One region of the Vagococcus sp. AM17-17 genome, then DNA from elsewhere that is predicted to be linked to it. Evidence: riboswitches for the same ligand, from Rfam matches in the RefSeq annotation. Region 1 holds a riboswitch; the other holds the start of a gene.
The links. Region 1 has a riboswitch for thiamine pyrophosphate ahead of thiT (energy-coupled thiamine transporter ThiT). Riboswitches for the same ligand answer to the same signal wherever they lie in the genome.

Region 1 (16,277 bases):
TCTCTGTTATTTTAATTGTTTTATTATGATTTGTTATGAGATTTTATTGCATCTATTTTTGATTTTAAGTAAGACTCAATATGACGATCTGTTGGCTCTGTTTCTAAACGTTCGAAGACGTTTACCATTGTTTTTAACTCATCATCATCTAAATCATCTACAATAGCTAAAAGATTTTGATTATCCTGTAATTTATCTTTTACTAGTAATCTATACTTCAAACGATTCACAGACTCTGATGTTTTTTCAATTCCTTTTTTTGTTAATTTAGTTATCACGATAACACTAGCGATACCAGTTGCTGCCATGACACATTTTGTTGATTTCTTCATGCTCATCATCCTCCATCTCTTTACAACCTATTATACCATTAAAGACTTCTTTCACGTACTAAAAACCTTTTTCTATTATTTGTATCTCATTTCCTTACTCTCTTAATAAAATAAAAAAACGCTGATAGACCAGCATTTTAACAAATGCATATATCAACGTTTTTCTTCTAAAAATGGGCTGTAGGGGGTTCGAACCCATGACCCACGGATTAAGAGTCCGTTGCTCTACCAACTGAGCTAACAGCCCTAAGAAATGAACAAAATTATTATATCACTAGTTATTTTTTCTCGCAAGAATTTATACTATATTCTACGTGTCTTTATAGGCACAATGCGTTGAGAACGAGCATCTTTTTCTTGAATAGCCTCAGCTAATTTATATAAGAAATCAATATCATCTAAACTACTTGTATCAAGTCCCAACTCCTCACCTAGTGATAATAAATTCTCTTCTGGTGAATGACGCAATAATGAATCTACTTCTACTAATATCATATCGGACAATCCTTTCGTTTTTTTAGCAAGAGATAATCCTTGAGGGTATTGTTCGTGATAGTGTAAAAATTCAAAAAACTTGACTAATACAATGACAGCTTTCTCAAAAAATTTTGGTCCAGCCACAATTTCATGAGGAAAAATATCTAGTAAAATATCTTGTAAAGCTACTTCATCCCACTCACTAAGTGTCTGAAAATGGTAATCAAACATGTACTCACTAATATACAGTATCGTTTGTCGTGATATCATTTGCTCTGAATAGCTTAATTGTCTATACCAAAATGTCTTTTCAAATGTATTTATTTTATTAGTTGATTCCTTCATCGCTTCTTCAAATAAACGATTTGCTTCTTCTAAATGTTCATTTATCATTGCCCCACCATCTCTTCTCATTTTATTCACTCCTCTTTGTAAAAAATGAGGGATAAACATCTTGTTCATTTAATATAACGTATGTATTTTAAAATGTCTACTATTTATAGAAAACGTTTATCCTATCTAATATTATATAGATAACATAATGTGCCCTGATTATGAGTTTCGTCCGACCACACGACAAAATTGCCATTTTTTCGATGTTTTTCCTATTTACTTTTGTTATGTCTATGTCTATACTAGAGACTGTTGTCGTAGATAGATTGTAGATGAACGAAAAAATATACCCGTCCTAAAACACAATAACTAGTGGCTTTCAATAATTTAAACACAATATCTAGTGTTTAATTATTGACTTTTTTTTATTTCAAGCTATACTTGTATTTATATTATGGGAACAAATTAGGAGGAAATACTCATGAATACAATCACACTGTACACAAAAAATAACTGCCCTCAATGTTTAATGACTAAAAAATTCTTAGCACAAAAAAATGTAGAATTTAACGAAATCAACATTGACAATGAACCCCAATATATTGATTCACTAAAAAAACAAGGATTCCAAAGCGTGCCTGTTTTAAAAACAATGGATGACAACGTGACAATCGTTGGGTTTAGACCTGACCAACTTAGAACGTTGGCGGTTTAATCATGAAGCTAGTCTTTTTTTCTTTAACCGGACAGACAAGACGTTTTATTAATAAGCTAGATTTTCCATTTTATGAAATAGACACAACAAATCCTTTTCATGAGATGAATGAAGATTACCTATTGATCGTTCCTACTTATGACAAAGAAGTCACAGAAGTAGTGAACGATTTTATTGAGTATAAAACTAACCAAGAGCACTTACTAGGTGTCGCTGGTGGTGGCAATCTAAACTTTGGAGACTTATTTGTGTTTACTGCAAAAGATATCGCCAAAGATTACAACATTCCTCTCGTCTTTTCTTTTGAGTTTAGTGGAACTGATGAAGATGTAAAAAATTTTAAGAAAGTAGTGAATGAATTTGAGTCTAAAAGACCTAACTGATGTAACGTATTTCGAACTTAACAACGAAATCAACCGCCCCGTAAACGATCAAATTCCCTTATATAAAGATAAAGAAGCCCTAGATGCATTCTTTAAAGAAAATGTAGAACCAAATACCAAACAGTTTTCTTCTATAGAAGAGAAGTTATCTTTTTTAACTGAACACGATTATTTAGAAGAAGACTTTTTAAGCAATTATTCGATTGAATTTATTGAGTCTTTATACGCTTACTTAGAATCACAAAACTTTACATTTAAGTCATTTATGGCTGCCTATAAATTTTATTCTCAATATGCCTTAAAAACAAATGACGGCACACAATATTTAGAGCGTTATGAAGATCGTGTAGCATTTAATGCTTTGTATTTTGCTGATGGCAATGAAGAATTAGCTATGAGTTTAGCAGATGAAATGATTCATCAACGTTACCAACCAGCGACACCCTCATTTTTAAATGCTGGCCGTAAGCGTCGTGGTGAGTTAGTTTCTTGTTTCTTAGTCCAAGTGACTGACGATATGAACAGTATCGGTCGCTCAATCAATAGTGCGCTACAATTATCACGTATTGGTGGTGGTGTTGGTATCACACTATCAAACTTACGTGAAGCAGGGGCTCCAATCAAAGGATTTGAAGGTGCTGCAAGTGGTGTCGTTCCTGTTATGAAATTATTCGAAGATAGCTTTAGTTATAGTAACCAACTTGGCCAACGTCAAGGTGCTGGTGTGGTTTACTTAAACGTTTTCCATCCAGATATTGAAATGTTCTTATCAACAAAAAAAGAAAATGCGGACGAAAAAATTCGTGTTAAAACATTATCACTGGGATTGTTAGTTCCGGATAAATTTTACGAATTAGCTCGCAACAATGAAGACATGTACTTATTCAGTCCATATAGTGTGGAAAAAGAATACGGCGTACCGTTTTCTTACATTGATATCACTGAGGAATATGACAATTTAGTGGCGAATCCTCGCATTAGAAAGCAAAAAATTGACGCTCGTTACTTAGAAAATGAAATTAGTAAATTACAACAAGAATCTGGTTATCCTTATATCATCAACATTGACACTGCCAACCGTGCGAATCCTGTTGATGGCAAAATCATTATGAGTAACTTGTGTTCTGAAATCTTACAGGTCCAAAGACCATCTGTCATTAATGATCGTCAAGAATATGACGTCCTTGGAACAGATATTTCTTGTAACTTAGGCTCTACAAATATCGTTAACTTAATGGATAGTCCAGACTTTGGAAAATCTGTTAAAACAATGACAAGAGCTTTAACTTATATCACAGACGCTTCTGATATCGAAGTGGTTCCATCAATCCAAAACGGTAATCGACTAAATCATACAATTGGTTTAGGCGCCATGGGATTACATACTTACTTTGCTAAAAATCAAATGGAGTATGGTTCAGAGGAATCATTAGAATTTACAGATGTGTATTTCATGTTATTAAACTATTGGACTTTAGTTGAAAGTAACAATATTGCAAAAGAACGTAATGAATCATTCGATAACTTTGAAAACTCAAAATACGCTACTGGCGAGTACTTTGATCTATATATTAATGAAGAAATTAAACCATCTTCTGATAAAGTTAAAGAATTGTTCGATGGTATTTTTATTCCAACAGCAAAAGACTGGGAAGAATTGAAACAATCTATTAAAGAATTTGGTTTATACCATCAAAACCGTTTAGCTGTAGCACCAAATGGCTCAATTTCTTATATTAATGATACAAGTGCCAGCATCCACCCAATCACTCGTTTGATTGAAGAACGTCAAGAAAAGAAAATTGGTAAAATCTATTACCCAGCACCCTTCTTATCAAATGACACTATGCCTTATTACACGTCTGCTTATGATATGGATATGCGTAAAGTCATTGACGTGTATGCGACAGCTCAAAAACACATCGACCAAGGAATGAGCTTGACTCTATTTATGCGCTCAGATATACCTGAAGGCTTGTATGAATGGAAAACTAATACAACAAAACAAACAACGCGTGACTTAAACATTTTACGTCACTATGCTTTCCATAAAGGTGTTAAATCAATTTACTACGTTCGTACGTATACTGATGACGAGGAAGAAATTGGAAGTAATCAATGTGAAAGCTGTGTTATTTAAGGAGGAGCAATAAATGACTGCGTTAGACAATAGTTATTACCAAGCAATTAACTGGAACGCTGTTGAAGACATTATTGATAAGTCAACTTGGGAAAAATTGACTGAACAATTTTGGTTAGATACACGTATTCCATTATCAAATGATTTAGATGACTGGCGTAATTTTAATGACGCTCAAAAAGAAAATATTGGCTTAGTTTTCGGTGGTTTAACACTACTTGATACGATTCAGTCAGAAAGTGCCATTGAAGCCTTAAGAAAAGATATCCGTACGCCCCATGAAGAAGCAGTCTTAAATAATATTCAGTTCATGGAATCGGTTCACGCAAAAAGTTACTCATCCATCTTCAGTACATTAAATACTAAAGCTGAGATTGAAGAAATTTTTGAGTGGACAAATACCAATGCTCAGCTACAAAAAAAGGCTGAGATTATTAATGAAATTTATTTAAATGGCTCTCCTTTACAAAAAAAAGTAGCAAACGTTTATGCTGAAACATTCCTATTCTACTCTGGTTTTTATGCACCTTTATACTACTTAGGAAACAATAAATTAGCAAACGTAGCTGAAATCATTAAATTGATCATTCGTGACGAGTCAGTTCATGGTACTTACATTGGGTATAAATTCCAATTAGGTTTTAATGAACTACGTCAAGATGAACAAGAAAAAATGAAAGAATGGATGTATGACCTACTATTCACTCTTTATGAAAATGAAGAAGTGTACACTGAATTGTTGTATGACAAATTAGGTTGGACTGAAGAAGTAAAAACATTCCTACGTTATAATGCCAATAAAGCGTTGATGAATTTAGGTATGGACCCACTATTCCCAGATACAGCAAGTGACGTGAATCCAATCGTCATGAATGGTCTATCAACAGGAACAAGCAACCATGACTTTTTCTCTCAAGTAGGAAATGGTTACTTACTTGGTACCGTTGAGGCAATGGATGACAATGATTATTTAATCGGTATGTAAAAAAAGACTGATGAATCAAAATTTGATTCATCAGTCTTTTAAATTATAGAGCCACATTATCCAAACACACAGTACAGTTTAAAACAGTGCTAATAACCGACACAATATAAATCGTACTTCCAAAACTTGAGAATAGTTGACTCGCTAAAAGTTTATTAAATTGTTTTGTCATTATACTTCCTACTTTCACTTAGGTGAATAATTTTCATCACCTTTTTACTTATTTACACTAAGTGAAATGGTCTGAATCCGTCTCATAAAATGCTTCCTCTATAATATTTCGTTTAAGTAAAACACTTTTTCAAACAAAAAAAATATCCTTTAAAAAGAATCTTTTTATCATAGTTAGTTATCTTTTGGCATAAATAAGCTTTTGTTTTTGTTTAATATGAGTAACAACACAATGACTGTTGCTAACCCTGTTAGGAAACCACTAATCCCGTTTGCTACTAATGAGTAAGTCACTGGTGATAATCCCCAAATGGCATATTTACCCCAGAAAATAAATCCGGCAATAAAGTGGAAAATATAGCGTATCAAGGTACCAAAAAATGTACCTGAAACAACGTACTTCCATGCACTTGATGGATTAGTTTTTAAAGCTGTTTGTAGCTTTGTACTAAACACACCTGAAAAACCTGCTGCTGCAAAAGCGAATATGTATTCAATAATAACTTGTGATACTGTCAAGAAGTAAACTTGCCCCATTAAAAAGTGCAATAATCCCCAAATAAGACCAGCGTAAACTCCTGGTACAGTTCCACGGCGTAATGCATAGAGAGTAAGTGGAATCATACCTAAAGAAACAGAAAATCCTGTTCCTATATTTAACGGGATAAACGATAATGCCATAGATAGCGCAGCTACAATCGTCCCCTCTAAAATAATTCGTGACCTTTTCGACATAAAAAAACTCCTCCTATTATTGATTAATACGTGACCAATCAACAAAAGAGCAGTGCTTACTTGCTACCACTTCACACAATTCCTACGCTTGAATTAACAATATCAGGTTCGAGGGTTTAGAGTTTTCACTCATTCTCAGCTTTGAAGCTCCCCTTTGTGACGGCTATGTATTTAATTTATTTCATCTATAAGTATGGCATGTACCCGCTTAAGAGTCAAATGAATGAGACATTTCTTACTAATCAACTAGTTATTTAATTGATTAGATACGATATTCTCACAAAATTCAATGGTATGAGTCATGCCTTGCGCTAAACGATGGTAGTCGCTACCGAGTAAGTAACACATCTCTTCTATCTTTTTTGCATTTAACAAAAACGTCTGATCTTTTGTCATAACATAATCATATAAATTAAAATCAAATACGCATAGTATGCGTTGAAATCCCTCTTCAGTGTTTTTTGTCACCTCATAAAAATCCTGTCTATAATTATTAATGTTAGCCCAATCTTTATTTTCCAAAGCTGTGCTTAAAAAATTAACGAATAAGTAGCTTTTTATCTTAACTACATCTGGATAATTGTTATACTGTCTTAATTGTTTTAATGCAAACTCCGTCAAAATCTGATAAGTCCCATAATCAAAGTGATGCCCATTATTTAGAAAAAAAGCGAATTCTTTTAATGTCCATGATTCGACAGACATCAGATGATTTTTTAGTATATCAACATCTTCTTTTTTATAAACAGCTGGTTCAATATGTTTTTTGCCTGACTCCTCATAAGAATAAATTAACAGATTTAATCTCGCCTTTAATACCTCATCCTCTTTAGTTTTCGGTGTATCATAATAAGCTCGTAGTTTTCTTAGTGTCTCAATGTCCCCTCTATTGGTTGCGACTGCTATTAACACGTTGCTAGTTATTTCTTCTGATGATTGATAACCATTGGCAATAAATTCAAATTCACCAAGTTTCATCTCTAACCTAGCTAAGACATCCATGAACTTTGTAACGGACATATCATGCAGTCCTTTTTCAAAATCTATAGCGTAAGTTTTAGAGACAATCCCAGAATATAAGTATTTTTGTGAGTATCCTTTGTTTAGTCGTATGTCGCGAACTACTTTTCCATAATCTGACTCCATCAAACCCCTCCTTTTTGGTCAACTATACTTTACCATTTATTCGTTCATAAAACGAATCATTCTATACTATAAAAAAGGAGGAATCACTTATGTCTATTATCAAAAAATACCCACTCTATCAAAAGATTATTCTGAACAACTTTATATCAACTCTTGGAGATTCAATGTACTATATTGCTCTTATGACATACGCAGCACAATTTACCAATTCATCTCTTGCCATCACGATTGTGTCATTATCTGAAAGCATTCCCTTTATTTTTGCTTCCCCGTTAGGCAGTTTGGCTGATATGAGCGAAAACAAAGCCACAAAAATATTTTACTCTGGATTAATACGTGGTGTGCTGTACCTATCAGTTGGGTCTTTAATCGGTTTTCAACAAAGTATGATGTTATTAGTTGGCATTAGTTTGATTAATTTTATTTCTGACAATGTTGGAAAATTTTCAAACAGTTTATTTTATCCTTTTGTCCCATTAATTGTAGAACAAGATGATTTAGAAGAAGCTCAAGGTTTAAATGGAGCGATTAGTAATATTGTGGCGATTATTGCGCAATTTGTTGGTGCCTATTTATTAGGACTGTTTTCTTATCAGCTACTTGCTGTCATTAATAGTATGACCTTTTTTGCGACAGCTTTGATTGTTTTATCAATGAAAAAAAGCCTAGATACCTTAGAAAAAGAACATCTAGACAAACATGAGTCAATCTCACTATCTGCTATTTGGAAACAGATGGTATTCGCTATTAAAGAAACAACAAAGAATAAACAATTTTTTAAATTAATTTTAGTTTTTGCTGGATTAAATGGCTTATCTTCTGCTATTTCACCTCTTTTATCAATCATTTTAGCAAAAGACTCAGCTCTCATTATTGATAGTTTTTCATTTACCTTTGCTCTTATTCAAGGTTTAACATCTATTGGGGTGATACTTGGTAGTTTATTTGGAACAAAATTATTTAAAAAGTTAGAATCAGCTAAGTAAAACGTCTGTTTTTTTAATACAACAGGTGTACAATTCAAATGATGACGTAAATAATCTAATTCTATTGGCATTGCACAAATAATTCCTATTTTCATAAAAGCACCTCATCCATCTTTTCTTTAGCTGTTATCCTCTTATATCTCCCCACCATTTTGGTAACAATTCTTCTAATATGACAATCTCTCTTGATTCATAATCAACCATAATTTGAGTTTCTTTGTTTTTAGGAGAAAACTGCATCAATGTTTCACGGCAAATACCACAAGGCATACCTCCATGATTTGTTGGAGGAGTATCTCTAAAAGCAATAATTCTTTTAACTTGAGTTTCTCCACTTGCTTGATACATATTAATTAAAGCCATTCTTTCGGCACACAAATTGATTGTGCCACCTGTTCCTTCAATACAGTACCCTGTAAAAATCTGTCCACTCTTACTTTCTAACGCACATACCACATGATTCGTATAGATAAAACTATTTACTTCTGTAGGGTGATAATACTCTTTCGCTCGTAAATACAATTCTTCCCAAATATCTACCATAATAACCCTCTTTCTACCCATAAAACATAGTATTAATAAGATTCCATGTCATATGTAATAACATTGGCACAAAAATATTTTTACTTTTCATAAACGACCAACTAAATAAAATGCCAAGAATAAACACCTGAATAAATCCACCAGAAGAAATAATACCATTCAACGTTCCTGTATATATCCATGTTGGAAAATGAATAAAAACAAATAAAATAGATGACAGGATCACCGCATTCCACTTTGAAACTTTTGTCAGTAACGAATTAAGTATCCATCCTCTAAAAACCAACTCTTCTGTTATACCGACAAATAAAACAGTATTGATTAAAGAAATAGGTCGGAAACTCGCTCTTATGGCTATATTGCCATATTGTATATAAGACATAATGAGTAGGTAGACAACTATTGCTAAAGCAACAAGGAACCATCTACTCCACTTCGTTTTTTGCTGAAATAAATCAGGGTAGTGTATTGCAATCCCTTCATTCTTTTTAATTAATAGGAAACTTGGAACCGTCCATACTCCTATTTTAATAACTGATTGAATCAATGTACCTATAATTGATGGAAAATTCATCATAATTGGTGGTTTTACCACAAACTCATACACATTCCATACGAAAAAGAAAAAAATAATATAAATAATTAATTGATTAAATGATTTTTTCTGTGACATCGTCGTCTCCTTTCATTTATAGACCTTTATTTACCTAAATTAATCTATTATGTAGTATAATAACAGAAAACGATAAGGAGTGATACATTATGGAATGGATAACTATCATCACAGATTTTATAGCCAATGTATTCACTGATATTAGTTTTAAACATATTGGAAAAAAAGATTAACTGTCATTTTGATAAATATGAAAAAGAAAGCACTGTTTTTAGGTGCTTTCTTTTTATTTTGTAGATTTTTAATTGAAGTCCATATATAATAAAGCAGGGTTGAATTGTTCATGTTAACAACATTAATAAACACAAAAGATTATACGATTATGACAAGAAGAAAACATTCAAAAAAAAAGCACAGCCGTTTAAACAGCAAAAAGGAAAACACATACATAAAATGGCTCGTTTTAATCATCACTTTTATCACAATTTTTACATTAAATCAATTAACATACTATACATCTGATGATTATACTTACCATTATGTCTACAAAGGACATATGCCAACAACTGATATTGAGAAAATAGATGGGATAGGCTCCATCGTTACTTCACAAATCAATCATTACCATTTGTGGAATGGACGATATTTAGCCCATAGTATCGTTCAATTTTTTCTTCAATATGACAAAATTATTTTTAATATATTTAACACATTCGCATTTATCCTATTGATGTATTTAATCTATGCAATTATAGAAACTAGGTCAAGTATTAAGAAACCAGGCATGCTTTTAGCGCAAATAGCGATGTTACTTTGGTTAATGATTCCAAGTTTTGGTCAAACAGTGCTGTGGGTATCTGGGGCAGGAAACTATCTTTGGACCTCACTCTTTTACACTGGTTTTTTATTGCTATATTTAAAAAATCTAGACGATCATCTTTTTGTGATTTTGGGGTCTATCTTCTTAGGATTTTTGACAGGTGTAACAAATGAAAATTCTGGTCCAGCTACGATATTGGTAGCCGTATGCATCTTTTTATTAAATATTATCATCAATAAAAAAATAAAAATTTATCAGATTACAGGTGTTTTATTCTCCGTTTTAGGCTTTATCTCCATGATGTCCTCAGCTGGATCACAAAAACGTGGCCATATTGATTTATCAGTAGAAGTCTTATCACGAAATCTAACTAACATTTTCATCAATAGCATGATTCATTTTTATTTTTTCTATCTATTAATTCTTGTTCTGATACTTATTTTATCATTACAGAAAGCTATAAAAGCAAAAGATATCTACTTCATCATTCTTTTACTTATAGGGCATTTTGCTTGTATTTATAGTCTGATTCTTGTTTCTGAACAACCCTTACGTGTATTATTTGGGGCATCTGTTTATCTCGTAATAGTTACCACATATTTACTCAATCGTTTGCGTAAATTAAAAAAATCCCAATTTATTTTAACTGTTGGGCTATTACTTTTTTCAGCCTATCATTACTATAATGCCATACAAGACAATCGTACAACATATTCTCAAGTAATGGAACAAGTTGCTTTACTAAAAAATGCAAGTCCAGATGAGGATGTCACTTTGCCTATGATTACTTATCCTAAAACTAATTATAATGCCTATAAAGGGACTGCCAATGTGACACAGGATAGGGAAGCTTGGTTCAATAAATGGATGGCTCAGTACTATAATGTGAAATCAATTACCGGCATACCACAACTAAATAAGTAAACAACGAATAAACCGTTAATATGAAAAAACTAGTTACGCCAAACCTTTCTATGATTTGAAATAACTAGTTTTTATTTAGTGTATAAGTTTCTATCTAATTCGCTCTAATATCCGCTCAATATTCATCGTCACAAACTCATCATCTTGAATCCCGCTCACATATGATTCATGTGATTTTTCTTCAAGTAAACTTCTTAATTCTTTTTCATAACGTTTAATTTGTGGTGCAAGTAAAATCACATCATAATGTTGTTGTGACAATTTTGTTTCCACACGTTGAACTGGTGCATAATCCACATCATAATTCAAACCATGTTCTCTTAAACTTTCTAACATTTTTGAAACAAATAGCGAGGCACTAATACCTGACTCACAGATAAATAAAATACTTTTTTCCATGTCATTCACCTTTTATAATTTTTTAACTTTAACAGGCTGACCAGTTTTCAATGATTCATTTGCAGCAAATGCTAAACGTTGTGCCATGATACCATCTTCATATGTCACAACAGTGTCTGTGTCATCTTTAATTGCTGTCAAGAATTCTTCGACTTCTTTAATATACGCATCATTGTAACGTTCTAAGAAAAAGTGAAGTGGTTTTTGGCTATGAACACCGGACTCATCTGATAACACAACTTGATTTACTCGTTCATTTTCTGCTTGAGACGCACCTTTTGAACCAAATGCTTCTAAACGTTGGTCATAACCATACACTGCTTGACGACTGTTACTAATCACACCTAAACAACCATTTTCAAAGGTTAATGTCACAATTGCTGTGTCAACATCGATTCCTTCAAGTTCAGGATTAACCAATGCATCCCCTGTAGCATAAACTTCTTTTACTTCACTACCTGTGATAAAACGGGCCATATCAAAGTCATGTATCATCATATCAAAAAATAGACCGCCTGACGACTTAACATAAGATAAAGGTGGTGCTTCTGGATCACGTGAATCAATACGTAATAATTGGATATCTCCAATTGATCCATCTTGAACATGTTTTTTTACTTGTGCAAAATTACGGTCGAAACGACGGTTAACACCTAGTTGGAATTTCACCCCTGCTTCTTTCACAATATGATAGGTTTCAACTGTTTCTTCATCAGAAAAACTAATTGGTTTTTCACAGAAGATATGTTTTTTCGCTGCCGCTGCTTTTTTGATTAATTCAGCATGTGTGTCCGTTGGTGTACAAATAAATACCACATCAATCTCATCATCATTAAAGATGGCATCAAAATCCGATACTAATGGTACACCATATTCTGCTTCAAATGTTGGCATGTTATCTGCAAAAATATCCGCGACCGCTTTTACTTTAACACCTGGCATTTGTACCAAGTTTTTCGTGTGAAGTTTTCCAATACGTCCGCCGCCAATTACACCTACAACTAATTCTTTTGTCATATCATTCATCCCCTAATTTTTTTATCTAGCAATCCCCACTGGAGAAAACATTAAATATGTTAAAACAACTACTAAAACGGTAATCACACTCACTAATTTTGTATGTTTCCAAGGTGTGATATCTACTTTTGTATTAAAGACTTTCAATTCAAAATCACCATCTGGTTTCAGTTTTGAAACCACAAACATAACAAGCATATCTAAGAAAAATAGCACACTTAACACATATAGAAAATGCACATCTTTTAACACAACTTTTGATAACGCATACAAGATAATATGTAAGTAAATCGTTACTTTTGCTGCAAAGGCTGTTGCTTTTTTAGAGTAAAATGCTAATAGAATAATTACCAATAATGGCATATTATACAATCCATTGAATTCTTGCACGAATTGATACAACCCTGCTGGTGCAAATGAAATCAATGGTGAGATAAAGATAGATAACAACCCGATCGCAACGGTAATCCGTTTACCAAAACGCGTGATATCATGATCGGTTGCTTGTTTATTGAAAACAGGCTTATAAAAATCAAGCGATAATAATGTTGAGGTCGCGTTTAACGCTCCTGAGAATGACGATAAAATCGCCCCAAAAATAACTGCTGCAAACACGCCATAAATCATCTCTGGTAAAACATGTGTCACAAGTGTTGGGTACGCCTCATCAGGCATCCCCATTAATGCATCACCAAAAATATTTCTCGCTACAATTCCTGGAAATACTAAAAATAATGCACCAAATACTTTAAAGAACCCAACAATAAATACGCCTTTTTGCGCTTCAGCTAAGTTTTTTCCAGCTAACGCTTTTTGAACAATCATCTGATTGGTACACCAGAAATATAAATTATTAAACATCATACCTGTTAATAGTGTTGGCCAAGGAACAATCGCTGAATCAATTGAACCAACAGAATTTAGTAACCAAGGTGTGTTATCCACAATGTGATCAATTCCTGCAATGAAACTACCATCACCAAGCATTGTAACGCCAATTGTCGGAATCAGTAGACCACAAGCTAATAAACCAAAGCCATACACTGTATCGCTGTAAGCACTTAGACGTAATCCCCCAATAAGTAGGTACAAAATTCCAATGACACCAATAGCTAGTGAAACGACAATGATTGACGTAATAGGACGAATACCCAACAGTTCATCAATCCGAAAAATCTTATTAAATACTAATGATCCTGAATATAATACCACAGGTAAAAAAGATGTGATGTAAGTAATAATAAATAATGCTGAAATAATTCTCTTAATTTGTGTATCATAACGTATTTCAATAAAATCAGATACGGTATTAATCCCATATTTTAAATACTTTGGTAAGAAAACGGACGCTAACATAACGATTGCGATGGCTGATGTGACTTCCCATGCCATAACTTCCATTCCTGCGACATAACTTTGTCCATTTTGGCCCACAATTTGCTCTGTTGATAAATTCGTCATAATAATCGAACCAGCAATCGGTAGGGCAGTCAAACTTCGACCACCCATAAAGAATCCTTCTGCCCCATCAACATTGACGCCACGTGAGCGTTTATAAGCAAATAACCACACACAACTAATAATGACAACAAAACTTAAAATAGAAAATAGATTCATGACCGTCTCCCTTTATTACAGTTTCGTAACTGATTTGATGTATTCACGAGCATTTTTTGCATAAATAAATGGATTAGCTTTTGCTGGATCTTGTTCTGCTTCTACGACAATCCATCCTTCATAACCATCTTTTTCAATCTCTTCCCAAATTGGTGTAAAATCAATCATGCCATCTCCTGGAACAGTGAACACGCCTTCTTTAACGCCTTTTAAGAAACTAAATGTGTTTGTTTTGACTTCTTCCATTTTTTCTTTACGGATATCTTTAAAGTGAATATGTTTAATACGGTCTTTGTGTGTTTGATACACTTCAATCGGATCTTCACCAGAGAAAACTAAGTGACCAGTATCATATAATAGTGACACTTTTTTAGGATCTGTCTCAGCCATCAAACGATTGATTTCATCAGTTGTTTGGACACCTGTCCCCATATGGTGGTGGTAAACAATAGACATGTCTTTTTCATTTGCCAACTCGCCTAATTTATCTAACCCACTTGTTAATTTTTCCCATTCATCTTCACTGAATTCTGGTTTTTTATCAAAAACAGGTGTCTCCATTTGACCTTGTACACTGTGTCCTTGTTCTGATACAACGATGACTTTTGCACCCATTGCATGTAAAAAGTCACGATGTAACATAAAAGCCTCTTCTGTTTCTTCAAATGGTTTGGTTGTTAAAAAAGCACTAAACCATGCACTAGCTACTGATAACCCACGTGGTTCTAAGTAGCTTTTTAATTCTTCTGGATTTTTCGGATATTTGTTTCCAATTTCTGTTCCTGTGTACCCTGCTAATGCCATTTCACTGATACATTGTTCAAACGTATTTTCCTTACCTAATTCCGGCATATCATCATTTGTCCAAGCGATTGGTGCAATCCCTAACTTAATAATTGTCATAGTATCCTCCTAGCTCAAAAAGAGCGCTTTCTTTGTTTTTAAAAGAAATATAGCTAACACCTTTATTTAGCTAGCTATATTCCCAAACCTTAATACTTCCACGCTTTTTCTAACTTCTGTTCTCTTTGTTTCCATGCTTGTGTCACATTAGGATTATCTGATACTTCTGATACTCCAACATTCCACCAACCACCATATCCATCAGTCATGGTTTTTGGCAATACTTTAATGTCAATCAATGTTGACACTGTTTGTTTTTTTGCATCTTCTAATGCGTCAACAAGTTCCTCACGTGTGTTAACACGATACACTTTTGCTCCATATCCTTTTGCAACCATTGCATAATCAATTGCCATAATCTGATTATCAACATCACGTAATTCACAGTTGAAACTTCCACCACCATTAGACATTTGCAAATTATTGATACAGCCATATCCAGCGTTATCAAACAAACACACATTAATTTTTTGTTTGTACTGAAGTGCTGTCACAAGTTCTGTATGTAACATCAAGAAACTACCATCACCTAATACGGCATATACTTCTTGATTTGGATTAGCTAATTTTGCTCCTAACGCTCCTGCTACTTCATACCCCATACATGAATACCCATACTCTAAATGATATGTATTGACTGTGTCCGTTTCCCATAAACGTTGGACATCACCTGGTAAAGAACCCGCTGAAGCAACGACAACACTGTCATCTGCTACTGTATCATTTAACGTGATGAGTGCATTAGTTTGAGTAAATTCAGTTTGCAGCACATCAGCATAGTCATTCATGATTTCTTGTGAAAAATGATCCGCAATTTCTGCTTTAAATGTTTCTCTATTAAAGACAATATTATGTAAACGTTGGCGTTCTTCTTGCCATTCTTTTTGCCATTCTTCTAACTCATGACCATAACTGGCTTTATAATTACCAAGATGTTGACTAAACCATTCTAAAATAGCCTTCGCATCACCCACTACTTGTAAGGCATCAAATTTATAAGCTTGCACTCGGCTCACATTGATATTAATAAATCGTGTT
Region 2 (16,277 bases), on a different contig from region 1:
CAACCATTAGAGATAAAATCAGTAGTTTTTTTAAATTAGTAGTTTGAGACGGCATCTTTTTCTCCTTCCGGCCATTTTTGATGTGTGTATGCCATTTCCCAAAATAGGTATTCCATTTGAGCACTCACATAAAAGGCCTCAATCATTTTTTCTTGTTCTTCCTTATCGCTTTCTTCATACAGTCGATTCAGTAAAGCACATTTATGAGCGACTTCTTCTTTTGATTCTTCACCAGAGTATGTTTCAATCCATCGTTGATACAACTGATGAGGAGAACCTGTCTTTATTAATTCAGTCCCAATTTCTTGATACAACCACGCACATGGTAGTAACCCTGCGACTGCACTATTTGGCGTCCCATCAATTAATTGGCGATACATATGTGACACATAATGATAAGCAGTCGGAGCAATGTCAGTGCTAGCAACTTCTTCATCTGTAATGCCTAACTCAGTAAAGAAATCCTCTCTAATACTCATCTCACCTTCTTTTAAGTGATCTGCTCCTGTTAGTAACATCTCTTTTACTTCTTCATCTTCTACTTGTTCTGCTATCAAACGGTGAAGTTTGCTAAAATGGTCTAAGTAGTACCCATCTTGAATCAAATAATAGCGAAACGCTTCATCAGATAACGTTCCTTCTTGAAGTCCTGCAACAAATGAATGAGTAAAACTTCCTTCCCAATAAGGTGCTGATTTCTCTCGTGCAATTTTTGTAAACATCTTTCTTCCTCCTAAGTAATGATTAATATAAATTGTGATATAACCGTTAATATACCTAATATAACTAAACTTTTAGGACACACTTTATATTGTGTATAATGCGTCCTTTCGCCTTCTTCATCAAATCCTCTTGAAAACATGGCTTCTGTGTAACTATCCCGCCAATGGTTGGCGACAAAAATAACTTTTAAATACATCAATGGCGAATAAAAATATAATTTTTTTCCACGAAATAAACTGGCTTCTCTTAGTGCCACAATCTCTCGTTGAATCACAGGCATCGCATGTAACACAACTAAAATGCCATAAACAAATGGCGCTGGTAATTTTTTTTGCTCTAAAATTAATAGTAATTCTTCTAAGTCGACCCCAAACGCAAACACCATGCCAATCGCAGCAAAAGCAAAGGTTCGACTCACTAGAACAAGACCATAATCAGGATTATTTCCATATAGATAAACTGACCAATACGTTCCTAACGCTGGAATTAATGGAAAAAAAACTAAACCAAACAACCCAAACCATTTTTTCATACTAAGAAGATACAAAGCACTGACTAACATAACAAACCAGTTTAACGTCACAGATGAGGTAAATGATAATTCAATAGTCAAAAGTAGTAGTAGTCCGCTTAGCACTAAAGCAGAACTTTTCGTCACTGACATCCTTTATCTCCTCCTCTACCGAATAATCTTGTTGCCATAATTGTTTCTTATCTAAATGCACATGATGCTGACTAACCCCATCAAGCGGTGCCAACCGATGCGAAATAATCATCATATCTTGTCTGTTTGCTTGTCTTTTAAACCAATTAGCAAAATAGTTGGCAGCACGTTCATCTAAACCTGAAAATGGCTCGTCTAATAATAAAAACGGCACATCTAAACTCAACATCATCAATAATTGAATACTTTTCTTCTGTCCTTCACTTAGATGAAATACGCTTCGATTAAGTAGTGGTGCCAATCCTAAAAACTCAATTGCTTCTTGTCTTTGACGTTTAGCGTCCTCCCACTGATACTCACTATAAGTAAATTCTTCAGCTGGTGTGAGTGTCACAAATTGTTTTTCTGCTTCTTGAGTAACTAAGGACAATGTCTGGTATAGCGTACGGTTTTTTTTAAGCTTTTTATCGTATAAAAACATCTTGCCTTTATAACGATGACATTGTGCTATCGAACGAAACAACGTTGATTTTCCTGTTCCATTATCTCCTGTCAGTGTCGTGATTCCTTTAAAAAAATGAAAAGAATCTTGACTCAGTAGCTCGCGTTTATTTTGCTTGTATCTGACATCCTCTAATCTTAAAATGGCATCCATAGGCGCTCTATGATCAGTCAATAGTACATTTGTCTGCTCTTGCTTTAAAAGAGCTACTGGAACGTTTTGTAATACTTGATTATCTAGTGTCACCCATGTATCAACCGCATCAGCATAATCATTAAAATCATGGTCGCAAATAATAATCGTTTTACCTTGATTTTTTAATTGATGTAACTGTTGAATTAGTAATTTTCTTGTTTTAGGATCAATGCTGGCAAACGGCTCATCTAGTAATAAAAATGGACTTCTCATCGCTAAAAGAACGGTTAATGCCGCACGTTGTTTTTCCCCACCTGACAAAGTAGATAGCTGCCTATCTAATAATTCTGTCGTATCTGCTAATAGTACGGCTTCTTGCATTTGTTCCGTAATATCACTAGGTTTTGTTTGCAAATTTTCTAACACAAAAATGATTTCACGACGTAACGTTTTCATCGTAAATTGTTGCCCTGGATTTTGAAACATCATGCCTATCTGTCTAGCTTTATCAGACATATTCGCTTGTGTTAGACTCTTTCCATCAACGGCGATTGTTCCCGAATATGGCACATCAGCGAATCCAGCAATGGCTTTTAATAATGTTGATTTACCACTACCACTGGCACCAGATAGCAAAATAAATTCATGAGGAGAAAAAACAAAGTCAACCTGACGTAACACCTCTTTATCGCCACGTTTAATCGTCAACTCACTTAATCCAATCCCTCTCATTCGTTTACTACCGAAAGCTCTTGTGAACGGTTATAAAGCCTCATGACCATTGACACCACAACAACGCCAAAGAACGTCACCGATAAAAACCGCACAGCAAGAAGTGATAAAATCATCCCAATTGAATACGTTCCATAACCAAATTTAAAAAATTCATACACAAAACTTAAGACTGTTGTACCAATTGCCCCGTAGAATAATGGCACGATGTCGTAGCGTTTATATCGTGTTACCATAAACCCTAGTTCTGTCCCTAACCCTTGGAAAAAACCTGAAATAAGAACACCTGGTCCAAAATATGTTCCATACAACATCTCTGCTAATGCAGCCAACATTTCTCCTAAAATTGAACTTCCTTTTCTAGGAATTAATACCCCTGCCATTGGTGCAGCCATTGTCCATAAACCAAATAATATTTCATTAGCAAAAGGACTTAACCCAAGGGGCGTTAATATAGCTGATAATCCAGCATATAAAAACCCTGCTCCCATAAATACACCACCAAATAAAAAGGCTAATAATGCTAACAAAACAACCTGACGTAACGTCCACTTTTCCTTCATTTTACCCATCTCCCTAATTCTATTTACCTTTATGTCCCTCGAAATATACTAAATAAGTGTTAATTTTAAATATAAAAAACCTCCTTTTTCTCTATGATAAGAAACAAAGGAGAGTTGCTTTTGATGATTCATCTTGATAAAAATTGACACTTTTCCAATAAAAAAGCCCGTCCAAATAAATTGGATGGGCGTAAATAGACCTAGGTTCAATGTTTTCATCATAAATGATACATTTCTCTTCGCCAGTACTAACTGGAGCAGATTCCATGGGTATAATCTCAGCTTTACGCACCCCAAATGTTTCTAGTATTTAATTCTACTCAAATATAACACGCTTTCATAAAAATAGCCAATCAATCTCCAAAATCTTTATAAATAGAGGTGATTATATATTATTACTATATAAAAGACCTGTTTTCTTTACTCACATCATGTGAATAAAGAAAAACAGGTCGTTTTAATTTTCAGGTATATCAGTAATAAAATCTATTTTTTCAAGTTTAAATAGCTCTGTTAACAATTCATTGACTACTTTAAATAATTCCGTGTCAGTTGTATAACTTGGTTTTACGTGCTTAATTAATTGACCATTTTCAAAACGTAATCCTTGATAAGATTCAAAAATATTTACGATATTCAATGTGTTTTCAAATACATCGTAATCCCCAGCTACATCATATTCCTGACGCTCTTTGTAACCATGCTCTCTTAAAATTGGACGTAACAAGGAAACAACATCAAGATTAGGAATGGCGGTTGTTTTTCCAGCTATCTCTACATCATAAGTCGGTGTTGCAGTTGTTGGACAAACATTACATCCACCATGAACAATTTCTGTGGTACAATGAATGACAATTTTTTCCATTTTATCTCACCTTTGCTTTTTCTATGATTAATTTGTTTATATTATAACATAGTAATCTAATCTTCTAACGAAAAGCATATGTGATTTCTGTAATACCAAACATCATAAAGTAAAATCCTACTAAAAAGCTTAAGGTTAAAGCGGACGATACCGGATTCACTAATAACATAAACCCAACAATCACACCTAAAATATTAATAACAATAGAAAACCAATAATAACCTGTACTACTCTTTTTTAAGGCCCCTGAGCTAAACAAACCAACAAAAGAATCTAATAAAAACCAAATAGCAAAAACAAAAGGTAACGCAATGACACCTGCTGAGATATTAAACAATAAAAAAATTCCAACAATTACATCAAACACTCCAATAATAATTGGCATTGTGGAAGATATTCCCGTAAACTCTCTGACTTTTTTTCTTAAAAATAATTCAAAAATCCCCTTTATAATAGCAAACATTCCAAACACAACCACAATAGCCACTAAATTTCCTGTTGGGTCTTGAAAAGACGTAAGTGAAGCAAAAATAAATAAAATCCCTAGTAAAAATGAAAACCAATCAAAACCATTTCGTTCATTTGACATAATCCTCTTCCTCTCTTAACTTCTATGTTTATTATCATACTATTCTTTTGTAACTAAATTCGCAAGAAATTATACTTACACTCTAAAAAAATAACATACGCATCATTATTCAGTCACTAATAGCCACCAATCTTATTTCTCGTACATTTGTATACATTGATAACTCCTCGATAACATCTGCATACGTTAGCGACTTTGGTAAATCAATTGTATACACATTTTTATAATACTTTTCACCATCTATAATTTGTACTTCAAACGTCACATCATCTATTTCAATATGATGAGCATCAAAATAATGATTTATAAAATCTTTCGTTTCCTTTCGATGCACATATTGAATTTCTAAATTGTTAACTTTGGACACTGTGATAATCCTTTTAACCAAAGAAAGGGAAAACATAATTGAAAGAAATCCTAGTATCGTAACCAAATAAAAGCCCATTCCTAATCCTATACCAATTGCAGCACATGACCATAGTGAAGCTGCTGTCGTCAATCCCGTGATACGTTGTCGTGTCACAATGATCGTTCCTGCACCTAGAAAACCTATACCACTTACTACTTGTGAAATTAATCTCGACTGATCAAATTTGACAATGTGAGCAATATCAGGATTTGATCTTACTAAACGAATTGCTTCTTGAGCTATTTCTTGCTGAACTAATGCAATAATTGTCGCACCTAGACATACCAATATATGCGTCTTCATTCCTGCTGGCCGATTTTTTTGTTCTCGCTCATAGCCAATTGTCCCTCCCATGACAATCGACAACCCTAATCTTAAAACAGTTTGAAATAATGCCAATAAAGTCATTACAACTCCTCCTTTTTTCTGATAACTTTATTATACCATTGGCACATTTTTATCTTCACTGTATACCATACCAATAACAATGACCTTACATTCGCTCTTTTACACCAGTTTTTATAAGAAACCAATTCATTGGATATGCTGTACAAAAACCTACTAACATAGCAATCTGCATCATAAACCAAAAAACTGGACTTGTTGGGGGAATCGCTCCTCCAAAATAATGAGGAAACACAACTAATTGACATAATGATACCGTAATATACATTCCAATTTGCCAACAAGATAAAGATAATGTATCAGCTTTTATAGCTGCTACAATCCCCTCTTTTCTAGATAAATGTTTCATAGGAACAATGGCAAAATATTGAAACATAATACCGATACAAAGTGCAAGAATAAAGGCTAAAACAAATCCCGAGAATAATTTCTGAGAGAAAATAATAGGATAGCCACCAAAAATATAGAGTGTTGGAAAAAAATATAAAAGCCATTCTATCATTAAGTCAGCTAAACTACATCCAGCTCCACAATGACATGTTCCAATAAAAACAGACACAGCCATAGGTTTTGGGTTCATTGATTTTTCCATAGTCATTGAACCATCCATTACCATCTCATGTGATGAGTTATTTTCACCCCACTTTTTGTAAGCTATAACCCATATAATTGAACCAAATAAAGCTGTTAACGGCCAAACAAGAGTCATTATTTTCATTTGTTGTGGATGTTTGATGATATCACATACAATATAAATAAAACAGAGACTTGCAAGTATGATACTAACCCACGATAAAGCTGTTAACCAATAGGGTATATTTAACATAATGATACCTCCTTCTAATGAATTATGTTCAGTATAGAGACTTACATCGAAAAAAATGTGATCTTCCAATGACTTTAATCTTAAAAATGACAACATCTTATTTTTAAGTGCTCTGATTTGTTTTATAATAAATCTTAGTCATTTTACTGACATAAAGGAGAGAATATGAAAAAGATATTAAAAATAATAGTTGGAGTTATGGTGAGTTCGTTAATCATTATATTGTTATTTATTGGTTATCTCACTGTAAATGAATACAAACCAAAAAAAACGGAAAATTTAACCGTCACGAATGGAAAAGAAGAGTTGATGAAACACCATGATATTTCATTGTTAACACTAAATATTGGTTATGGGGGCTTATCTAGCTCCGAAGATTTTTTTATGGATGGTGGAGAAACAGTTCAACCAAAATCCAGTGAGTTTATAAAACAAAACTTAACTGGTATTATAAACATGTTAAAAGAGCATTCTTCTGATATCTATCTTTTACAAGAAGTCGATATTAATTCAAAACGCTCATATTATATAAATCAAAAAAGTATATTATCAACATCACTTCATGTGCCTAGTGTTTTTGCTTACAATTTCAATGTTCCCTATGTTCCCTTTCCTTTACCTCCAATTGGCAAAGTAGAAAGTGGTATAGCGACTATGACTAACTTAAATATGAATGAAGCCAAACGTATTGCATTACCAAATCCTTTTCCATGGCCAATCAGGCTAGCTAATTTAAAACGTGCATTGCTTGAAACAAGATTTCCTATCAAGGATAGCAAAAAAGAATTAGTTGTTTTTAATTTACATTTGGATGCCTATGATGACGGACAAGGGAAGATCGAACAAAGTAAATTACTAAAAAAAATACTTGAAACAGAATATAACAAAGGTAATTATGTCATTGCCGGGGGAGATTTTAATCAAGTCTTTGATGGAAGTAATCCCTTTCCAAACACAGGACAGAATGGATGGAAACCTGGGAGTATTAGTTCAACTGATATCCCTAACCATTTCTCTTTTTCATATGATGATACCCATCCATCAGTCAGAGTATTAAACCATGCTTTTACTGGTAATTATGAATCCTCTCAAGTCTATGTGATTGATGGCTTTATCGTTTCAGATAATATCAAAGTTAAACGAACGAATAGTTTTGACTACAACTTCAAATACACTGATCATCACCCTGTACAAACCATTATTCAATTACAAGAATAGTGTTACTAAGCCGATTATAAAATTAGCTAGACAACTAAAAAATCATTTGTAATACACTCAAGTTATATTTCGAACCAAAGAAAACAAGGAGAGTGATCACAAATGACTGATACTCGTCTACTACAAATAGACTTATTTAAAAAAATATTTAAATCAATGATGCGATATCTTATTATAGAAAGATAGATTACCTAAAAAATGGAGTTACTATTGACACTGTTATTATAGTAAGTACTTTTTTGTTATTCGTTTTTATATCTCCTTTTATGAAAAACTTCTTACAACTTTAATCATTAAAAACATTCTTATCAAATTCATCTAATTTATTGCTAACAATAATGGATGAATACACATTCCCCATCACATTTAATGGAGCGCGTGTTAATGAGTAAAAATAATCTAATCCCGCAAAAACTGCTACTCCCTCAACTGGTATTCCAATCATTTGGAACACAATGGCCATTGAGACAATCCCACCGCCAGGAACACCTGGATTACCAAATGATGCGACGATGGCAAATACACCTAGTAAAATTAATTTTGATGTAGTAAATTCTATATCAAAAATAGATGCACAGGCAACTGCTGATAAAATATTGGAAATTGGGGCACCATTTGTATTCAAAGCATTTCCAAGTGGCAGCACAAAATCAGAAATTCTTTCCTTAACGCCCATTTTATTTGGTACTTCATTCAAAGCAACTGGCAAAGTGACTGCTGAGGATGTTGTCGTAAATGCCATTAATATAATGCTTGAACTATTTTTTAATAATTGGACAATATTTAATTTATACCTCACTGACATATATAATGTGTATACTGCAAAAAAGATAATATCTACAATACTCACTAATAATAGTATCTGCCCTAGTGAAGTAAGAGCACTAACACCACTCGTTCCAATAACCCCTGCAATCATAGCCGAAATACCAATTGGAGCATAAATCATAACGATGGTCACGATTTGCATAATAACTTTTCTTAATCCTAATGTAAATTCATACACACTATTAACTGCTGGGTTATTCTCTTTCAATATATTAACTGAAATTCCAAACAATGCGGCAAATATAATAATTTGAACAATCGTACCATTTGCTAGAGCTGCAACTGCATTATCTGGGATAAAATTTACCAGTGTTTCTTGAATACTCTCACTTACTGCTGCACCTTCATAAGCACCTTTTCCAGGAACAGTAATATTTAATACTGGTGGGAAAAATTTTGCGACAATAACTGATAAAACAGCTGATAGTGATGTACTCACGAAAAATACACCTAATGTTTTAAAGCCAACTGATTTTAATTCTTGCAAAGGCAACGAGGCACTTGCTTCTACTATTGAACAAAAAATAAGAAGTGGCACGCACATCTTCACTGAACGTAAGAAAATATCACCTAAAAACTGGATATCGGCCGTGCTCTCACCAAAAGCAAAACCAATGAATATCCCAATAATCGATCCAACGACAATACGCATAGATAGGCTTGAATTTTTTATTTTTTCTAACATCTTTTCGTTACTCCCCTTCTTTACCAACAAAATAATTAACTAATGGTTGTGGCGGTTGATTGAATTTTCTTATCTTACTTTGAGATAATCCACTTTCAACAAATAAAATGGCTAATTTAACAGATACAGCGACCGGATCAATTACTAGTATATTAAATTTGTCACTCAACATTTGAGCATACGGTGCAAATCTCGCCCCGCCTAATACGACAACTTCTGCACCATCTTCATGAATTAATTTATCAACGGTATATTCAAGAGACGCTTTCGTCGTGTCTGTTGTTTCAATAATATCTGTATTCATTTCAATTCCACGGACAGAAGCTAAACGAGACTCTATCCCAAACAAACGAGTTAAATCTTCTTGATAAGGGATATTTTGATTGAATACTGTCAAAACAGAGTAACGATGCCCAAGCATTGGGGCAATCATTTGTGACGCCTCAGCTATTGGAATAACTGGAATAGACAACGCTTCTTTTAGTGCAAACATGCCAAAATTCCCAAATCCTGCCAACACGACAGCATCTGGTTTAACCTCATCAATTTCTTTTAATATTTCGCGAACAAATGACCATACTGATTGATAATCTCCAAAAACTGAATCAATATGTTTTGACCCTAAAGGATTGGTAAATGGAATGAGTTCAACAGATGAATCTCTGATATCTCGTCGTGCTGATTCCATCAATACATCTGTTAATTCTTTGTTACTATTTGGATTAGCTACCATTATTTTCATAATATCTACATACCTCCTTGTTTTTTTATTGCTTCAAAAGGTTTGTTATCAACCAACTGGTTATAAGAAATGGGTTCATCAATTAAATCTCCTAACACTAAATCGGCTTGCCATGTTTCTAATTCACGTTCTTCAATTTTAATGCTAGGGGTCCACATGCCTTGTTTGATAAATGTATCAATCGTGTTAACCCCTTCATCAACAGACATATGTGGCCAAAACCTTTCAATAATCGGACGACATACTTCCCCACCATTTTCCAATAAATAGGTCGTTCCCTTTTGCAATCCCGCAACAAATCGATTGAATTTATCTTGGTCTTTTGCAATCGTTTCAGGTAATGTGTAGTAAACACTCCAAGGAATTTTTTCATCTTTTTCCGTCAAGTTTTTATAGAAATATCCTTTACCTCTTGCAATCATTGAGTGTGCAACATCAGGTTGTAAGACGATAAAATCACCAAATCCCCCTTCAAATAACTCACATAACATAGAGGTGGAAAAATCATGCACAAAACGAATGGTTTCTACATTCGCCCTACCTTTTTTAGCACTTCCTAATGCTGCGACATAATGACTCGCACCATCACCACCAGATACTAATACGCGTTTATTTTCCATAGCCGTCCATGAAAAAGAGTCAACTTTTTCTCTCGATACGATAAACAATGGGCATTTTGATGCAATCTTTGCGACAGAGACATAATTTTTTATATGGTTGTGATACATAATAGGAACCCAAATACCACCTAAAAGAACATCAGCCTCTGCTTTGTTAATATCATCTAATCCATCTACCCAAGGAGTTGGAGTGTAACTTGTTACATCTACACCCTCCTCTTTAAAAAAACCACATTCTTGCGCTAAATACTGTGGCATATAGTTCATTGAGACACCCGTTGCCGCGATTTTAAACTCGTTCATTGCCTTATCCCTCTTTCAAAAATCACAAACCTCTTCGTGATAGCGTTTTCCAAATTATAATCCTTCCAGTAACAAAATACTATGTGCAAAACAATCATTTATCATACCTTTTTTGTTCAAACTAACTGATTGACTTATCCCCTAATCATACATAGATAGATTAACAAGTTTAGTTTTATTCATTATTTGTACTTGATCCGTCTACCATGGTATATTTAACAAAACAAATTGAATGGAGATTAATTCTTATGATTATATGGATAAACGGGGCATTTGGCGCAGGTAAAACAACAGTGGCGACTGAATTAGTTAAACAGATTCAGCCTTCTTTTTTGTATGATCCAGAAAATATTGGTGATCTTTTTCGTTCAAATTTGCCTATTAGTATGCAAAAAAGTGATTTTCAGTATTATCCGGAATGGCGCCAGTGGAATGTTTATCTACTTAAAAAAATTTATCAAGAATACGAGGGGGACATCATTGTGCCCATGACGATTTACAAAACAGAAGCTGTTTCTGAAATTCTTGGAAAGTTACGTGAAGAAAATATACCAGTCTGTCATATTCACCTTGATGTATCAAAAGAAACCATTATTTCAAGACTCCAAGAACGCCCTAAAGCACTAATTGAATGGGGTGAGAGTAAAGTTGATGAGATACTTGAAGCGTTTAAGTCTGTGCCACAACATGAAAAGATTAACAATGATGGTACGTCACTCGATACAGTTATTAAGGAAATAATTGAAAAGACAATTTATCTAAAAAATAACCTATAGCGACTATTCACTGTAGGTTATTCTTGTACATACTCCATTCTTTTTAAAAACTGTTTCACTTCTTTTTTACTAGTTAGTGTGACTAATACTTGTGATTTATTCAGCTGATTCATTTGTTCTTCTATCAATGGCTCGTGGTTTTTAGGGAAGTGCCATATCCATTTTATAAATTCTATATCTATTTTTTCAGGACAATCCTCTTGCATATCAGGTCTAGTTGTCCCACGATATTTAATCACTCGCTTCAAAACTTGATACAAACAAACTAATCTTGCTTTCTTCAAATAAATAATAGTATCTGCCTGTTTCATTCTGATGTCTAACGTACTACTATAGTTTCCATCAATAATCCAAGAATCTTTCTCCACGATATCTGATAGAATAGTTTGTTGCTCATGCTTTGTACTCATCTCCCAATGAGGTTTCCAAAACAATTTATCTAAGTGATATAGCTTAATTGATAATTTATCTTCTAATTGGCGACCAAGTGTACTTTTACCGGTACCAGGTGAGCCGATAATCATTATTTTTTTCATGAAAAACCTCCTTGGTAGTGTCATATTGTGATTGACTGATACAGCTGTTTCTAATTATAGTAAAAGTTAATCAATTGTCTACGTTCCTTAAAATAAATACTAATACTCTTTTAAGTAATCCAAAAGAACTTGTTCCAAATTTTTAGTTAAACATTCCTCTGTTAAACAATGAAAATAAATATAGGCTAAAATATTTTTAAATGTTGCTAATCGGTAAAAATCGGCATTTATTTCTAATGGAAAATTAAATTGATGTATCCAACTTATCATGAGTTCATTTGATATTTTATGATGTTTAATTCCTACAAAGATAGCATGAGCTATACGTTTTTCCTCTTCATCTAAAAATGGTTTTTCCATATTATCTAGTACATAACTTACTGTCTCTAAGACCTCTTTAAATAAACATTCTTCAAATAAGTAATGCTGTACTACTTTACTAAGATAATCCCCACCATGAGCAAAAGCATGTACCCATCCATATATTTCTGAATAGCCAGTCTTATCTATTTCCTTTTGCCAAAGTATTAAACACGATATCATCACGAATACTAGCATCTGTATTTCCGATATTATCCATTAACCAATATATCTCTTCATCCGCATACACATCGTTTTCTGACGGAATTTTTGTTAATAATTTCTCTTTCATTTATGGTCTACCTCTTTATTTCGAAATGATATATCCTAGTATTGTTCATTTTAGTTTACCTACTTAATTTTGTAAATCATAGTCATTAATATAGTACTTTTTTTGAAAATACATTATAATACATACTAGTGGATAAATTGAGTTCTATGTTTCAAATACATTGTTTTTACATTATATATAAAACATAAAAAAAGAAAGTGAGATTACATGAATTTAGGAAATATTATTACAAGTAAACGTATTGAGAAACAGTTAACGCAAGAACAATTAGCGAAACAAATGGGTGTTGAAAAAGATACCATTGCTGAGTGGGAAGATGATAAAGAGTATCCTGATATGGATTCTTTAATTGTCTTAGCAAAATTATTAGGTATTTCTCTTGATTCACTCTTTTTAACTAATAATTCTACTTTATTGACTGCTATTATGAAAAAATCAAATCGAAAAACGCTCCAACTTGCTACTCTTATCAGTCTAATAACACTAAGTATCTTACTAGCTATTTTGCTTTTCTCACTATTAAAGGATGAATCTAAATTGATTGTGTCCATTTTGATTGTCATCGGTGAATTAGTAAACCTTAGTGCATTGGCTCATTATATAAAAAAATTATCTTAGATTACTAACCACTGAATGGAATACTATTTGGTGGTTTAACTATAGGAGGAAATATCTTGGAAGAACTTTTTACTATCTATAATGCCCAACAACAACCTACTAAAAAAACTGGTGTCAGAGGTATCCCTTTAAAAAAAGGAGAGTATCGTATGGTTGTAACGGTATTATTATTCAACCATCAAAATGAATTATTAATTCAACAACGTTCTTCTAACAAAAATTCATTCCCTAACTTATGGGATTTTTCTGCAAGTGGACAAGTCCTAGCAGATGAGCCTATTTTTAAAGGAGCTGAGCGAGAATTACATGAAGAATTAGGTATATCAATCAATTTAGCAGATACACCTTCAAGATTTGTTTGTTCTTTTGAAGAAGGATGGGACCATTATTTTTTTGTTCAACAAGATATAGACATGTCACAACTTAAATTACAAAAAGAAGAAGTTCAACACGTTGCCTTCGTTACTCAATCTGAGTTTGATCAGCTAGTAGAATCAGGAGACTTTATTCCTTATCTTTTTAACCCTATGATTTTTGATTTATTTTATCAAACAAGTGAACATAAAAAACATTAAAAATGATCACTCATCCCTAATGTTTTTCATTGATTGTATTAACGCAACAGCTGTAATCGTCGAAGTGAGTAACAACACCACAAACTTCAGCCAGATATTATCCTCTCTTAGTAAACCTTGTACTTGTAATGGTAAGCTCAATGCATACATAATAATCCATAAAACATTCCAAAACTTTTTCATCACCCACTCCTTTCATAAACCTAGCGTTAGAAATAAATACTTCCCTAATATTATACTTTAAATAAATTAAAAAACATAGATTTTTCAGATTACATAACAACTGTCATATTTTTTGAATCAGTACTAAACAGGGGTTCCATTCGTCCCAGAGAGTAGGAAAAACTTCTAATTCACAAAATCCCACCGATTCATAAAAGTTACTAGTCGCATCATACTGAGGATAGTGTCCTTTTGCAACAGTCTTCACTTGTAAATAGTCATATTGCTCACAACAAGCCTCTTTTATTTTCTCTATCAACATTCGACCTATCCCCTGATGATGGTATTCTTTTTTTACTCCCATACAATAAATTTCGACTGTTTTCAAACTCGTTTCTTTTAAACTGATAAACCCAACTACCTCGCTATTTTTTGATGCGACATATAACGGATATTCCATACCAAAATCAACGTATTCTTGTATTGCTTCAGGCATTCCAAACCATTCAGGTAGATCGTTTAAAATATCTTTTATAACCAATTTTTTCTTAACTTGATTTGATTCTGAATAAATATTAACCATCTAACTCTTTTGGCTCCTTTATTAGATATTTAGTACCATTTGATTTATATACTCTATTCTCATTTATCTTCATTTTTTCTAAATGTATTGAATGCTCCAGAAACTTCGCCATAAAGTAATAAAAATTCTGTTTCAACATTTGTAACGTTAAAACCATTCTTTACTTTATTTTCATATACTCTTTTTTGATACTGTCTCATTATTTCTCCATCTTTGCCAAAATAATACTCAATCTCGGGTATTTCTCATTCCACTTTTTCGTTTTTTGTCGTTTATTATATAATTTGATTCTTTCCTTATCACTCATAGTATATGGAGTTGGAGAAACAACAAAATTCTCTATGTCCTCTAATCCATATGGGCAAAATACGTCAATCTCTCCTTTGTTAATTCGAAGTGCAATAGACGTGCATTTTTCTGGATACTGATACACTGCATCTCTACTACTCTTATAAACTGATGTATTTGAATTATGAATGTGCATATAAACTTGATTCTTCACTTCCCAGTTAAAGTCTGGGTGTTTCTTCATTAATTCATCTTGTATCTCTTGATTTTTTTCATACGGAATATCCTTATCGTAGAAAGCCACATCAATATCCGTCGTAACATCTAACTCGTTTGATTTTGATAAAACATTCCAGAGATAATTTCTTACAGTACCTGCGACTATCCAAGCGTCTTGTAATGATAAATCATCAATTATTTTAAGTAACCTCATAAAATCAGGTTGTTCTTTAACTAACTTTTTTACCTTTTCACGCGTCAGTTTGGCTCTATCTATTTTTTCAAAAACATATGATTTAGCTGTTTCTGAATAAACTGTCTCACCTATCTTTGCAAATCCTAATTTTTCATAAAAAGCGTGATTTTTCAAAGAATAATCAGGTGTCTCAACCACCCACTCATTTGATCCATACATCTGCTCAATTATTTTCCACACACATGTACCGATTCCTTGTTGATGATACTCTGACACGATACAAAAATAGGCCACTTCCCTTCTATAGAAATCTATACTGATACACCCTATCTTTTTTTCGTCCTGACAAATCATAAAACTAGTTAAATTCTCTGCTTTAATGATTTTTCGTGCTAATAATCCATCATCATATCCTGGTGGGCCACCTACTGCGTTTTCACCAAAATAATATTGTGTGTCTGAATCAAAAGACCTAATCAATATCTCTGTAATGACCTTTTCATCCTTTTCTGTCACTTGTTCAAGTTGTACATCCATCTCTTTTCTCCTTTACCCACCAAAAAAGCGAGTAAATGTCTCCACTTACTCGCTAATCATTAAATACCGTGTGCTTTTTCATAAGCCAAAATTTGATCTTTATAAGCCATTGTTTCATCAATTTCATCTAAACCGCTAATTAATTTATCACGCCATTTTTTATCAATGTCAAAGTGAATCGATTCATCTTCTACTTTGATTAATTGATTGTCCAACTCAATTTTAATTGTATCAGTTGCTTTTACTTTTGCAATTTTTTCTCGTTCTTCTTTTGGTAAGATAATTGGTAGTAGTCCATTGTTAATAGAATTCATGTAGAAAATATC

Region 2: it holds a riboswitch for thiamine pyrophosphate, as region 1 does, so the genes downstream of both, DW196_RS05335 (ECF transporter S component) here and thiT (energy-coupled thiamine transporter ThiT) in region 1, are expected to answer to the same signal.

Annotation. Positions count from the first base shown of each region.
Region 1 covers NZ_QRJY01000005.1:58,618-74,894, reverse strand. The annotation lists gene DW196_RS07905 (hypothetical protein) at 24-332, opposite strand; tRNA gene DW196_RS07900 (tRNA-Lys) at 507-579, opposite strand; gene DW196_RS07895 (hypothetical protein) at 636-1,223, opposite strand; gene nrdH (glutaredoxin-like protein NrdH) at 1,624-1,857, shown strand; gene nrdI (class Ib ribonucleoside-diphosphate reductase assembly flavoprotein NrdI) at 1,860-2,240, shown strand; gene nrdE (class 1b ribonucleoside-diphosphate reductase subunit alpha) at 2,218-4,380, shown strand; gene nrdF (class 1b ribonucleoside-diphosphate reductase subunit beta) at 4,394-5,365, shown strand; gene DW196_RS11715 (hypothetical protein) at 5,409-5,537, opposite strand; gene thiT (energy-coupled thiamine transporter ThiT) at 5,711-6,271, opposite strand; TPP riboswitch at 6,334-6,435, opposite strand; gene DW196_RS07865 (Rgg/GadR/MutR family transcriptional regulator) at 6,518-7,417, opposite strand; gene DW196_RS07860 (MFS transporter) at 7,507-8,403, shown strand; gene DW196_RS07855 (cytidine deaminase) at 8,530-8,946, opposite strand; gene DW196_RS07850 (CPBP family intramembrane glutamic endopeptidase) at 8,960-9,619, opposite strand; gene DW196_RS11485 (DUF6056 family protein) at 9,903-11,303, shown strand; gene DW196_RS07840 (PTS sugar transporter subunit IIB) at 11,394-11,702, opposite strand; gene iolG (inositol 2-dehydrogenase) at 11,715-12,719, opposite strand; gene DW196_RS07830 (solute:sodium symporter family transporter) at 12,741-14,336, opposite strand; gene iolE (myo-inosose-2 dehydratase) at 14,352-15,239, opposite strand; gene iolD (3D-(3,5/4)-trihydroxycyclohexane-1,2-dione acylhydrolase (decyclizing)) at 15,329-16,277, opposite strand, start outside.
Region 2 covers NZ_QRJY01000002.1:306,924-323,200, forward strand. The annotation lists gene thiW (energy coupling factor transporter S component ThiW) at 1-55, opposite strand, end outside; gene tenA (thiaminase II) at 36-722, opposite strand; gene DW196_RS05325 (energy-coupling factor transporter transmembrane component T) at 734-1,387, opposite strand; gene DW196_RS05330 (ATP-binding cassette domain-containing protein) at 1,326-2,756, opposite strand; gene DW196_RS05335 (ECF transporter S component) at 2,753-3,319, opposite strand; TPP riboswitch at 3,537-3,625, opposite strand; gene DW196_RS05340 (DUF4809 family protein) at 3,777-4,184, opposite strand; gene DW196_RS05345 (HdeD family acid-resistance protein) at 4,249-4,773, opposite strand; gene DW196_RS05350 (MgtC/SapB family protein) at 4,883-5,590, opposite strand; gene DW196_RS05355 (DUF4396 domain-containing protein) at 5,676-6,413, opposite strand; gene DW196_RS05360 (endonuclease/exonuclease/phosphatase family protein) at 6,579-7,631, shown strand; gene DW196_RS05365 (dicarboxylate/amino acid:cation symporter) at 7,918-9,144, opposite strand; gene DW196_RS05370 (aspartate/glutamate racemase family protein) at 9,152-9,886, opposite strand; gene DW196_RS05375 (ABC transporter substrate-binding protein) at 9,892-10,809, opposite strand; gene DW196_RS05380 (AAA family ATPase) at 11,058-11,585, shown strand; gene DW196_RS05385 (DNA topology modulation protein) at 11,603-12,121, opposite strand; gene DW196_RS05390 (DUF2785 domain-containing protein) at 12,221-12,664, opposite strand; gene DW196_RS11345 (hypothetical protein) at 12,624-12,773, opposite strand; gene DW196_RS05395 (helix-turn-helix domain-containing protein) at 12,981-13,391, shown strand; gene DW196_RS05400 (NUDIX domain-containing protein) at 13,448-13,966, shown strand; gene DW196_RS11350 (hypothetical protein) at 13,973-14,149, opposite strand; gene DW196_RS05405 (GNAT family N-acetyltransferase) at 14,253-14,711, opposite strand; gene DW196_RS11355 (hypothetical protein) at 14,771-14,911, opposite strand; gene DW196_RS05410 (nucleotidyltransferase family protein) at 14,911-15,951, opposite strand; gene leuD (3-isopropylmalate dehydratase small subunit) at 16,011-16,277, opposite strand, start outside.